2 regions of the Ruminococcus sp. NATIVEDY161 genome follow, and region 1 is predicted to be linked to the other one. Evidence: predicted binding sites of a transcription regulator. Region 1 holds the regulator's gene; the other holds the start of a gene.
What was found. Region 1 encodes LexA, which represses DNA repair genes until DNA is damaged. Its sites were predicted from a motif close to CNAACANNTGTTNG; they were not measured.
Positions count from the first base shown of each region.

Region 2: a site for LexA is predicted at 1,735-1,748, ahead of recA (recombinase RecA). Genes of this name have one in related genera too.

Region 1 covers NZ_CP162392.1:1,365,333-1,371,505, forward strand. The annotation lists gene AB1I50_RS06510 (alpha-amylase family glycosyl hydrolase) at 1-11, opposite strand, end outside; gene AB1I50_RS06515 (Cof-type HAD-IIB family hydrolase) at 189-995, opposite strand; gene AB1I50_RS06520 (MGMT family protein) at 1,088-1,402, opposite strand; gene AB1I50_RS06525 (DUF6472 family protein) at 1,402-1,575, opposite strand; gene AB1I50_RS06530 (LOG family protein) at 1,585-2,151, opposite strand; gene lexA (transcriptional repressor LexA) at 2,182-2,769, opposite strand; gene AB1I50_RS06540 (HAD family hydrolase) at 3,327-3,977, opposite strand; gene AB1I50_RS06545 (DMT family transporter) at 3,970-4,893, opposite strand; gene AB1I50_RS06550 (alpha-amylase family glycosyl hydrolase) at 5,213-6,173, shown strand, end outside.
Region 2 covers NZ_CP162392.1:2,320,498-2,326,670, forward strand. The annotation lists gene AB1I50_RS11090 (regulatory protein RecX) at 1-493, opposite strand, end outside; gene recA (recombinase RecA) at 493-1,590, opposite strand; gene prmC (peptide chain release factor N(5)-glutamine methyltransferase) at 1,784-2,617, opposite strand; gene AB1I50_RS11105 (DUF1385 domain-containing protein) at 2,611-3,612, opposite strand; gene AB1I50_RS11110 (sensor histidine kinase) at 3,697-5,163, opposite strand; gene AB1I50_RS11115 (response regulator transcription factor) at 5,236-5,943, opposite strand; gene AB1I50_RS11120 (hypothetical protein) at 5,999-6,173, opposite strand, start outside.

The DNA.
Region 1 (6,173 bases):
AATTTCGACATAGATACTCCTCCTTATAAAAGACTATACAATAATATTATAAATGAAGCGCAATCTTTGTTTATTTTTTTGAGAATTATATTTTTTCTCCCCTGCCAAAGATTTACCCTTTAAATTAGGCAATTTAACTAAAGGAAGCGCAAAAAAGAAAAACGCGGACAAAGCAGTCCGCGTTAAAATTATAAAACATATTTTTCTATTGTTTTGGCAACGCCGTCGTCATCATTCGACTCGCAGATATACGCGGCGATTTTTTTGACCTCGTCCTCGCCGTTTTCCATAGCCACGCCCATTCCGGCGTAACCGATCATCGTCATATCGTTGTAGTGGTCTCCGAAGGCGATTAGCTCCTCGCGCTGAATACCGATTTGCGGCAAAAGCTGAGCGAGCATTGCGCCCTTGGAAACTCCGAACGGCATAATCTCCAGAAAATACGGAGCGCTCTTGTAGATATCGAGCAGGCCGTCGTAGCGCTTTTTAAGAAGAACCTGGCAGGCGTCGAGCACGTCGGGCTCGCCTGCGACGAGAATTTTGTTGATGTCAAACTTTATTGCCGACACAAAATCGTCAACCACAACCATATCGGTCTTGAGCACATCGCGCTCGATATAGGTGTAGTCGTTCACCTTATTGTTGGCGAAGATTTTTTTGTCGTCCCAGGACATTACGGTTACGTTGTAGTCGGAAAGAACGTTCACGATATCGCTTAAATATTCAAGCGGAAAGTTCCTGCTGACTATCGTCCTGCCGGTGGCACATTCGATAATCTTGCCGCCGTTAAAGGACATTATGTAGCCGCCGTAATGAGCGAGCATTAAATCCTCCGCAATCGGATAAACTCCGATGGGGTGCCGTCCCGAGGTAATAATTACCTTTTTTCCCTTTTTTTGAGCCTCAAGCAGGGCGTAACGGTTGCGCGGAGAAACTTCCTTTTTAGAGTTTGTGAGTGTACCGTCAAGGTCAACCGCGATTAATTTGTAATCCATAAAATCACCAATTATCGTTATTCACACAATCAACAGCGCATTTCACGCTATATATAGTATAACACAACCTTGTGAAAAATGCAAATTTTGTATTATAGTTGCCTTGCCTGATATTTTTTGAGGTCAACGTGGTTTTCGAGCACCTCTATCCCTTCCTGTTCGAGCAAGTCCTTTTGAACGTTAACACCGCCAAAAACGAAGGCATCAGCGAGCCTGCCCTTGGAATTTACAACCCTGTGGCAGGGGATTTCACCGAACGCAGGATTTTTATGCAGCGCGTTGCCGACAGCCCTCGCCGCGCCGCCGTTGCCTGCCGCCGCGGCGACCTGCCCGTAGGTTGCGACCTTTCCGCGCGGAATCCGCTTGACCGCGGCATACACCCTTTGGGTAAAGCTTACAGTATCCATCAATTTTGTTTTTGTACTATTTTATACTCGTCGTAGAGCTGAAAATAGCTGCAGCCCTTGACGCTTTGCGTAAGAAACCTTGCCATCTCGTCCTCGTCGAGGCTAACGGAGCAGTAATCGCCGAGCTCCTCGTCCGCGACAAAGTGAGCGCACATCTCGCACATATCCGCCATATGTCCACCTCAGTTATACTTATTATACATAAACGCCTTGTAGTTATCGAGCTGTTCGATAACCTCCTCCTCGGTATTGGCGACGGTGTAGATTTTGTTGACCTCATCCGACATAAAATTCTTTTCGACCGAGGCTTTCATCATCGCCAAAAGCTCGTCGTAATATCCCTTGTAATTATAAATTATAATCGGCTTTGAATGCCTGCCGAGCTGTTTGAGGGTAAGCACCTCGAAGAATTCCTCAAATGTGCCGATTCCGCCGGCACAGATTATGAACGCGTCGGATTCGTCCTCCATAATGCCCTTGCGCTCGCGCATAGTTTCTGTAAAAATTATTTCGTCGGCGTAGTCAGCCAAAACGTCCATTTCCTTAAAAAACAACGGACTGATGCCGATAATCCTGCCGCCTGCCGCCTTTGCTCCGCGCGAAACCGCGCCCATTACTCCGTAGCGGCCTGCTCCGAACAAAACCGTCTTGCCTTTTTCGGCAAGCGTCTGTCCGAGGTGTTCAGCCGAATCAAGGAATTCCCTGTCTATGCTCTCGCTTGAAGAGCCGAACACACAAATTGTCTGCATAAATATCCTCCAAACTGTCTGCCGTAATTATCAGTAATTTCTGATAAGCGAGATTACCTTGCCGAGCAAAATCACCTCGTCAACGATAATCGGTTCGTAATCGTCGTTTTCAGGCTGTAATCTGTAATGACCGTCCTCTTTATAAAAGCGCTTGACCGTCGCGCTGTCCTCCACGAGGGCAACGACAATCTCGCCGTTCTCCGCGACGGGAGTACGGTGGACAATTACGATATCGTCGTTCAGAATTCCGGCATTTATCATACTTTCGCCCTGAATTCTGAGCGCGAAAAGCTCTTTTCCGCGCTTTAGCTTTTCGGGAACGGGCACATAACATTCTATGTCCTCAATCGCCACAATAGGATTGCCTGCGGCAACCTTTCCGAGAACCGGAACGCTGACGCTTTTTTCCTCGCCTGTAATCTGTATGCACCTGTTAACGCCGTGCTCACGCACGATATAGCCCTTGTCCTCAAGGTGCTTTAGGTGGTAGTGGACGGTTGACGTGGAGCTTAGTCCCGTGTTTTCGCAAATCTCGCGAACCGAGGGAACTCTTCCGTTTTCGGAGCACTCCTTTAGGTATTCAAAAATCTTAATCTGGCTTTTGCTGAGCTGTTTCATATCGGCACACCCCTCATATCAAGGCAACACCGCGCAGTTTACGGTGCACGCCTTAGTTTAAACCTTTTCAATAGTATTGTACCACATAGCTTCGAAAAAATCAAACATTTGTTCACGGTTTTTACAACTTTTTTCAAAAAAATTTAGGAAAATTTATTTCAGTATATGTTCAGTTTAATTTCACACAGTTTTCATATTTATGTTGTTTAATATAACTGTACTCAAAAGACGGAACCGCAACCGTAGAGTATTGTTCTACCCTCCTCAACACGGGTGAGTTCAAAACCCGTGATTGTACCCCTCATTTTTTACAGATAGAAAACGCCCGAACCTCATCGGGCGTTTTCCTTTATTTTAAATCGTTTCATAGGTTTGTTGGTGACTTAACTTTTGTTCTCGACTTATAAGTTTCAGTTATAACTTACGTTGGCAAATTCCTATTTAAATGTTTGCTGTTATTCAATCTTGTCTCGACTTATAGTTTCGGTGAAATCTTACGTTGGCAAATTCTTCTTTATACGTTTGATGTTATTCAAACTGTTCTCGACTTATAATTTTCAGCAAGTCTCCGCTATCCTAATAACATCCTCCAAACCGTTCGCTATGTCGAACAGCAGGGGCTTAATCTCCTCTGTCGGTTGGTCGAGGTCGGGAACCATCACCGTTTTACAACCTGCCGCGTTTGCCGAGCGAATTCCGTTTGGCGAATCCTCGAGCGCTATGCAGTCCTTCGGCGCAAGCTTCAGCTTTTCCGCGGCATACAAATATATATCGGGCGCAGGCTTGCCGTGCTCTACCATCCTCGCACTGCAAACCTCGTCAAAACACTCTAACAATCCCACCATATCAAGGTATTTCTTTGCTCTGTCGACCGGAGTAGCGGTTGCCAGGGCTGTTTTTATGCCTTTTTCCTTTAAATAGCGCAAAAGCGTTTCCGCTCCGGACTTAGCTTCAATTCCGTTTTTCTCGACAAAGCTGTCCATCAGCTCGACGCGCTTATTACGAACCTTGTCATAGTCGAAATCTTCTCCGAAAAATCCCTGCAAGCGTTTAATCGCATACGGTCTTGCCATTGAGCGGATACTCAGCGCGTGAAACTTTTGCATGGGATAGCCGTAAAAATTGCCTGCCTCGCACCAAAAGCGCACATACAGCTTTTCGCTGTCGAGAATTACGCCGTCCATATCTGAAATTACACCTTTAATCATCTTCCCTGCTCCTTTTATTATAATTAACGAGAAAAATTCCAAGTGAAATCAGCGCTAAAGCCAAAAATGTTTCTATCCTCAAAATGTCCTCGCGGAGAACTACTCCCGACAAAACCGTACCGAACACCGGAACGAGCAAATTGAAAACCGAGATTTTGCCTGCCGGATGATACTTCAACAGCGCTGTCCAAATCGTGAACGCCGCCGCCGAGACAAACGCGAGCCAGAGCAAAATCAGAACTCCGTTTCCTTTCGCAAGGTTCAGTCCGCCGCCCATTATCAGTCCTGCGGCGAGCAAAACGAGCGACCCTGCGATAAGCTGAAACGCCGTGAGCCTTACGGGGTCAACTTTTCCTGCGGATTTTTTCGCAATGATATTTCCAAACGCCGCGCAGACGGTCGAGCAGAAAATCATCACGTCACCGAAAAGCGTTCCTCCCCCGCCGAAGCCGAAGTTATTGATTGCCAAAACTCCTGCAAAGCCGAGCGCACAGCCCAAAATTTTTACAACCGTAATCTTCTCCTTAAAGAACAGCGCCGCTAAGCCTACAGTTATAAACGACGCGCAGGCGGTGATTATCGAGGTCGACGTGCCGCTGGTGAAACCGATACCTATATATGTAAATAGATACTGCGCCGCTGTCTGGACAAGCCCCAGTTTTATGACCGGCAACAGCTCGTCCTTTTTGATAAGCGTCATCCTGCGTTCTTTGAAGCAGCAGAAAATATACACCATTATTCCGGCTATCAAAAACCGTGCTCCGGCAAAGACGAGCTTTGTTCCGATGTCGCCGTCCGCCACCTCAAACTCGGCGTAGCCGAGCTTTATAAACGGAAAAGCCGTGCCCCACAGCAATGTACAGAACACCGCGGCAACATAGGCAAATATTCTGTTTTTCAGCAGCTTTTCTATCATAAAAATCCTTCTCTAATTACAACTTATACATATAATAACACAAACCGCAAACACATTTCAATATAATTTTATTCTCCGAAAACTTTGTTATAAAATTGTCAAATCTACATAATGCACGAAGAAAACCGAATTTTTATATAAATAAATCGTCACGGCCACGCACACAAAAATCCGGTTACATACTTGAAATAATTTACCAAAATGTTATAATTATAATGAATGAATTTGCGGCATTTTTACGCAAATAATTTAGAAAGGAAGTTTTGAAATAAAAAAGAGATTTATCTCTGTACTCCTGTGCATTGCTCTTTTGGCTACGATGACAGCGTTTACAATTCCCGCAAACGCCGCTGCCGATGAGGGCGAAGCCGCAGGGTACAACAGAACCTCGCCGCTTGACGGCGCTGACGACTTTACATGGGACAACGCTTCCGTGTATTTCCTACTCACCGACCGTTTCTACAACGGAAACACTTCAAACGACCATTCCTACGGCAGAGCTACCGACTCGAGCGGTAAGGCAATTTCCGGCTGGAACACCAACCCCGGTACGTTCCACGGCGGCGACTTTGCCGGAATTACAAAGAAGATTAACGAGGGTTACTTTGACAACCTCGGCGTAAGCGCCATCTGGATTTCCGCTCCTTACGAGCAGATTCACGGCTACGTTACCCCAGGCGAAGGACAGGATTTTGCCCACTATTCATACCACGGCTACTATGTTCTTGACTACACCGAGACCGACGCCAACTTCGGTACAAAGGCTGAGTTCAAGACAATGGTAGACACCGCGCATCAGCACGGCATCCGCGTTGTTATGGATATCGTTATGAACCACGCCGGCTACAACACAATCAAGGATATGCTCCAGTACAACTTCGGTACCTTTAAGGACAAATCCGCGGCTCAGTCATATCTTTACAAGATTACCGGTGTTAACGGCCTGCACGACTATATCAACTACGATGAATCCGCCTCCGACTGGGGCAGATGGTGGGGCTCAGGCTGGGTTAGAAGCGGCCTTCCCGGATATTCAACGGGCGGCGGCGGAGACATCGAGATGTGCCTTGCCGGACTTCCCGACTTTAAGACGGAGTCCACAAGCCCTGTTTCGATTCCCACCTTCCTCAAAACCAAGTGGCAGGGCGAGGGCACTTACAAAACAAAGCTCAGCAAATACGGCAGCTCCGACACCGTATCTAACTACCTTGTAAAGTGGCTTTCCGAGTGGGTTTCAACCTACGGCGTTGACGGCTTCCGCTGCGACACTGCAAAGCACG
Region 2 (6,173 bases), 960 kb from region 1:
TGTATTTTTTACTTATAAATTCAATAATCTGAGTTTGCGCGTCGTATTCAAGCTCACTTAGCGCCTGCTCGGCGGTTATTTCGTCAATGCCCTTGCGGCGCAGCTCAAGCTCCGCGGCTCTCAGCGACATTTTTTTGCCGTAGACCAGCTTTCGGGCGTATGCCTTGGCAAACTCGCCGTCGTTAATCAAGCCGAGCTCCTGCATACGGTCAACCGCCTTTTGAGCGCTGTCCTCGTCAAAATCGCGCCTGAGCTTGTCAAAAAGCTCCTTTTTGGAGTGGCTTCTGTACGAAATCAGCCACAGCGCCTTGTCCTTTGCGCGGCGTTCGTTGCTCTTTTCGATAATCTCCCCTAGCTCGTCGTCGTCAATTTCGCGGCCGACGTCAAAGCGGTTTTCAATCAACGTCTGAGCGTCAAGGTTCATCACGTACTCGCCGTCAATAAACAGCGCGCACATCTGCCTGCGGCGCGGCTCAATCGCGGTGATAGTCATTATTCAGCCAAAATGTCGATGTTTGCGCTCTTTTTATCGGCAGCCGGAGCAGGCTCGTCAACCTTGCTTACCGTAGCCTTTTTAGCAGTCTTGGGCTTTGCGGAAGCGTAGAGCTTGTCAATGTTCTCCCAGAGCTTTGTCTCGATTTCCTTGTACAGCTCGGGATCGTTTTTGAGCAGCTCCTTAACTCTGTCGCGGCCCTGACCGAGACGGTTGCCGTTGTAGCTGAACCACGCGCCTGCCTTCTGAATAACCTCAGCCTGAACGCCGAGGTCGATCAGCTCGCCTTCGCGCGAGATACCCTCGCCGTACATAATGTCGAACTCAGCCGTCTTGAACGGCGGAGCGATTTTATTTTTAACAACCTTACACTTGGTGTGGTTGCCGATGATTTCTCCGTTAACCTTAAGCGCCTCAGCCTTGCGGATATCTATTCTAACAGAGCTGTAGAACTTAAGCGCACGTCCGCCGGTGGTAACCTCGGGGTTGCCGTAGATTACGCCGACCTTTTCGCGGAGCTGGTTGATGAAGATTGCGACGCAGTTTGATTTGCTGATAGCGCCTGCGAGCTTTCTTAAAGCCTGCGACATAAGGCGCGCGTGCAGACCAACGTGGCTGTCGCCCATTTCGCCCTCGATCTCAGCCTTGGGAACAAGCGCGGCTACCGAGTCGATTACGATAACGTCGATCGCGCCTGAGCGGATGAGCGCCTCGGCAATTTCGAGCGCGTCCTCGCCGGTGTCGGGCTGTGAAACGAGCAGGGAATCAACGTCAACGCCGAGCGCTTCGGCATATACAGGATCAAGCGCGTGCTCAACGTCGATAAACGCCGCGTTGCCGCCGAGCTTTTGACCCTCGGCAATACAGGTGAGCGAAAGGGTTGTTTTACCTGAGGACTCCGGACCGTAAATCTCGATAATTCTGCCCCTGGGAAGTCCGCCGATTCCGAGCGCTACGTCGAGCGAAAGCGAACCGGTTGAGATGTGCTCAACCTCCATATGCTTATTCTCTCCAAGGCGCATAACAGCGCCCTTTCCGAATTGTTTTTCAAGCTGAGAAATCGCTGTTTCCAGCGCCTTGTTTCTGTCTACTGCCATTTTCATATACCTCCGTAATGTAGTTGAAAGTTGAAAGCTCATTCACTTTTTATGTTAGTTTTAATACAAAAACCAACCTTAAACTTCCAAGAGTAATTATAAATCATACCAATCCAAATTTCAATGGCTTGGGGGCAAAAACTTCGAACAAATTTTCTAAAACCTTTGCATTGTACCGAAAATTGTACAATGCTCAGGGCAAAATACCGATAATCGCCCTGTCGGTACCGCCCAAATCCTTTGCGGTTTTGATATTTATATAGCCGTGGTCAGCCATTAGACCGCCGACGTATTCCGCCTGACCTTCACCGAGCTCAAACGCCATCGCTCCGCCGCTTTTGAGCAGGGGAGTCCAGCGCCGGGCTATCGCGCGGTAAAAGTCAAGACCGTCCGCGCCGCCGTCGAGAGCCGTTTTAGGCTCGTAACCGACCTCGGTTTGCAGGGTTTCGATTTCATCTGTCTTGATGTAGGGCGGATTTGAGGCGATCAAGTCAAAGCTTTTCGCTTCAAAATCCCTGTAGCACTCAAAAATATCGCCCTTGTGCGGCTTGATATTCGTGCCTTTAATATTCTCTAAAAGAAAATTATACGCTTTATCGGACAGCTCTACCGCGGTGACGTCCGCGTTTGCAAGCTTGTCAAGCGCAACGCTTACCGCTCCGCTTCCTGCGCATAAATCGAGTGCGGTTTTGCCGTCGGAAGCTTTCAGATAGTCAAGGCAAAGCCCGACGAGAACCTCGGTGTCGTCGCGCGGAATAAGCACGCCTTCACCGACCTTAAACTCAAAGCCCATAAAGTTCCACTTGCCCAAAATGTACTGCAAGGGCAGGTGCTCGGCGCGTTTTTGCGCCATAGATATCAGCTTTTCCTGAATTTCTCCGCTTATTTCCGAATTTGAATTTGCAATTTGAGAAGCGCGGTTCATACCCGTCACGCCCTCAATCAAAAGCCTTGCCTCGAGCTCGGGAGCTTCAATTTCTGCTTCCGAGAGGATACCGCGTAATTTTATGTATAAATCCTTTAGCATCCGCAGCCGCCGACAATATCCGAACCGTCCTCGGGGATAACCGACTTGATCGCCTTGATGGCGACCTCAATCATATCGTCGTTTGGTTCTTTTGTGGTAATTCTCTGCGCCCAAAGTCCGGGAGCAGCGATGATTCTTGTCAAAACGTTGTCGTGCTTGCCGCACAGCTTAATCAGCTCATAGCCGAGTCCGCATACAAGCGGAATGAGCAAAATCTTAAACACAGGTCTTAAAAACGCGATTCCGAACGGATTTGCAGGAATCAAAAGACCAACCAAAATGCCGATAATCAGCATAATTACCATAAAGCTTGTGCCGCAACGGGGGTGGAATCGAGTCTGCTTTTTTACGTTTTCAACGGTGAGCTCTTTCTCGTTTTCGTAGCAGAAAATCGTTTTATGCTCTGCGCCGTGGTACATAAACACGCGCTTCATATCGGGCGTTTGCGACACAATAACGATGTATGTTAAAAACAGGGCAATCTTCAAAACGCCCTCGAAAATCGACTTCCAGAGCCTTACCATCTCGGGGTTAGAGTTGCCCTCGGCTCTGAAGGCAGGGATGAAGTTTGAGCAAAGGTCAAACAGGAAGGACGGCAGGAAAAAAAACAGTCCGATTGCAAACGCCACGCCGATTACCGAGGCGATTACCATAAGCACCTTTACGAGCTTGTCTCCGAACTTGTCGTCGAGCCATTTTTCGAATTTTGAGGGTTCTTCCTCAATCTCGGCGGATTCAATCGCCTTGTCGGCGGACAGCATAAGCGACTTGTAGCTAAGGCGCATAGAGTCGATTAAGCCTGCGATACCCCTCAAAAACGGAATTTTAAAAATCTTGAACTTGGAGGGGATAGTGTTAATGCTGATGTCCTCCGAATAAATTTCATCGGGGGCGGTGCGCACGCAAACCGTGCTCTTTTTCGGTCCCCTCATCATAATACCTTCAATCAGCGCACTACCGCCGATTGAAGTAATTTTCTTTGTCTTTTTACTCATAAAATATACCCTTTCAAAGTAGAGGCTGTCACAGTGTAATGACAAATAATTAAACTCTAAACTCTTAACTCTTAACTCTAATCTTTAGAGCTTAACTACCTCTGTCTTTTTATTCTCGCTTCCCTCTTTATATATGGGGAAGGTGAGCGTTACGGTTGTTCCGACGCCCTCGCCGCTCTCGATATCGAGCGAGCCGTGGTGAAGGTTCATAATCTCGTCGGCAACCGCCAGTCCGATACCCGAACCGCGGACGGTCTGATTTGCCTTGTAGAATTTTTCCTTAACCCTCGGCAAATCCTCTGCGGAAATACCGCAGCCTGTGTCCGTAACGATAATTTTTATAACATCAGGTTCATCCTTGCTGTAGATAACCTGCGCCGCGACAACGCCGCCCTTTGGCGTGTATTTAAGCGCATTGTCAAGAATATTCAGGAAAACCTGTCTCAGTCTGTTTCTGTCGCCGTAAATCGGGGGATAAACCACCTCGGGTTCATCGTAAAGCAGGTGCTTGCCCTCCTCAACGGCGCGTTCCTTGAGCATATATACGGTCTCGTCAAACTCAGCGAGGATGTCGATTTTTTCATTCATCAAAACCATTCTGCCGCTCTGGATTCTGCCGAAGTCGAGCAGCTCCTCAACGATGCCCGTAAGCCTTGTGCTCTCTTTAATAATTACCCCCATGCCCTTGTCAAAGGTGCGGCGGTCAAGCGTGCCGCGTTCGCTGAGCTGCATGGTTTCCGCCCAGCCCTTAATTGCGGTAAGAGGAGTTCTCAGCTCGTGAGATACGCGCGAGATAAAGTCGTTTTTCATCTGCTCGGTAGTCTCCAAGTCCTTAGCCATATCGCTTACCGCGTCGCACAAATCACCGATTTCGTCGTCGTACTTGTGCTCGATTTTCTCCGAGGCGGAGAAGTCGCCCTGCGCAATCTGCCCTGCAGCTTCGGAAAGCCTTTGAATAGGCTTGACGATTGAGCGGATAAACAGCAAGCCCGAAATAATAACAAGTCCCAAAATCACCAGCCCGATTGCGATAATAATTACCGCGGACAGGATAATCCTGCTGTTGACGGGCTCCATGCTGACTATGTACCTGATTGCGCCTACAACAGCGCCGTCGGGATCCTTGATAACTCTCGTCTCGCTCATAGCAGCCTCGCCTGAAAGCAGAGTTCCGCGCCAAAAGGCGTAGCCGTCCTCGTTTGACACAGCGGAGTCAAAGTCGGTAAACTTTTCATCCTCCTCGGGCAGGAAACCCGTAGAGGTCAAAACAACCTTGCCTGTGGAGTTGAGTACCATAACCCCCATATTTTCTTTTTTGTCGAAGTTCTCAATGTAGTCGCGCGCGGCAGAGGTAAACTCTGTCGAGCCCGGGCTCTGAAAGCCCGAAAAGACAATGCTCAGCTCGTTGCCGGTAGAGGCGAGCCTCTGCTCAACTCCGCTTTGGAACAGGTAGGTTACAACAAAAATAAGGGTGACGACAATCAGAATAATTATGGTCAAAATAACGCTGAGCGTGTTGAGCATCCAGCGCTTGGTAATGCCGCGGAACATTCTGTTGTCACCATCCCTTCTTTAAATTACTCACTATTCATTATTCATTGTTCATTGTTCATTATTCTTTTCTTACTCGCCTGAGTCCCACTTGTAGCCGAGTCCCCATACAGTGATGATATGCTTGGGGTTAGAGGGTTCGTCCTCGACCTTCATTCTCAGTCTGCGGATATTAACGTCGACAATCTTGTCCTCGCCCACATAAGCGTCGCCCCAAACGTGGTTGAGAATATCAATTCTGTCGAGCGCAACGCCGGGATTTGAGAAGAAATACTCCATAATCTGGAACTCAACCTGAGTAAGCTCAATCATCTTGCCGTTTTTGAGCAGAGCACGGTTGCGCAGATTAAGTGTAAAGTCGCCTGACTTGAGCTCCTCTTTAAAGTTGTTCTCAGACCTTGACTGTGCGAGCGCAACTCTCCTGTAGAGCGAATCGACGCGCGCCAAAAGCTCGCTGGGGGAGAAGGGCTTTGCAACATAGTCGTCAGCGCCGAGCATAAGACCTGTTACCTTATCCATCTCCTGAGTTTTTGCGGAGAGCATAATAATGCCTATTCCGCCGTTGCGGTTTCTCAGCTCCTTACAAACCTGAAAACCGTCAATGCCGGGCATCATAACGTCGAGAATAGCGATATCAAAGTCGCCGTCGTACTCGTCGTACTTTTTTAGTGCGGTTTCTCCGCAGTCTGCCTCAACAACGTCATAACCCGCACGGGTGAGGTTGATTACGACAAAATCGCGGATAGCGGATTCGTCCTCGCATACAAGAATTTTTTTCATCTTCAAAACCTCCGTTTTTGGAAAAGTAAGTTTGTTTTATATAAAGTGTGATTTTTTACACTCTGTTATCGGTTACTGAAAACGCCGTTTTAATCTCGTCGTCTGTAAGCTTCATCGGGCTTTTGCCCTGTGGATTTGTGAACGCATAGGCGTAGCGGTTGTCGCGGTAAATCAGCGTAAAGCCGTCGATTTTGCCCTTGTCCCACGCCGAGACGTCAAACGCTTTGACC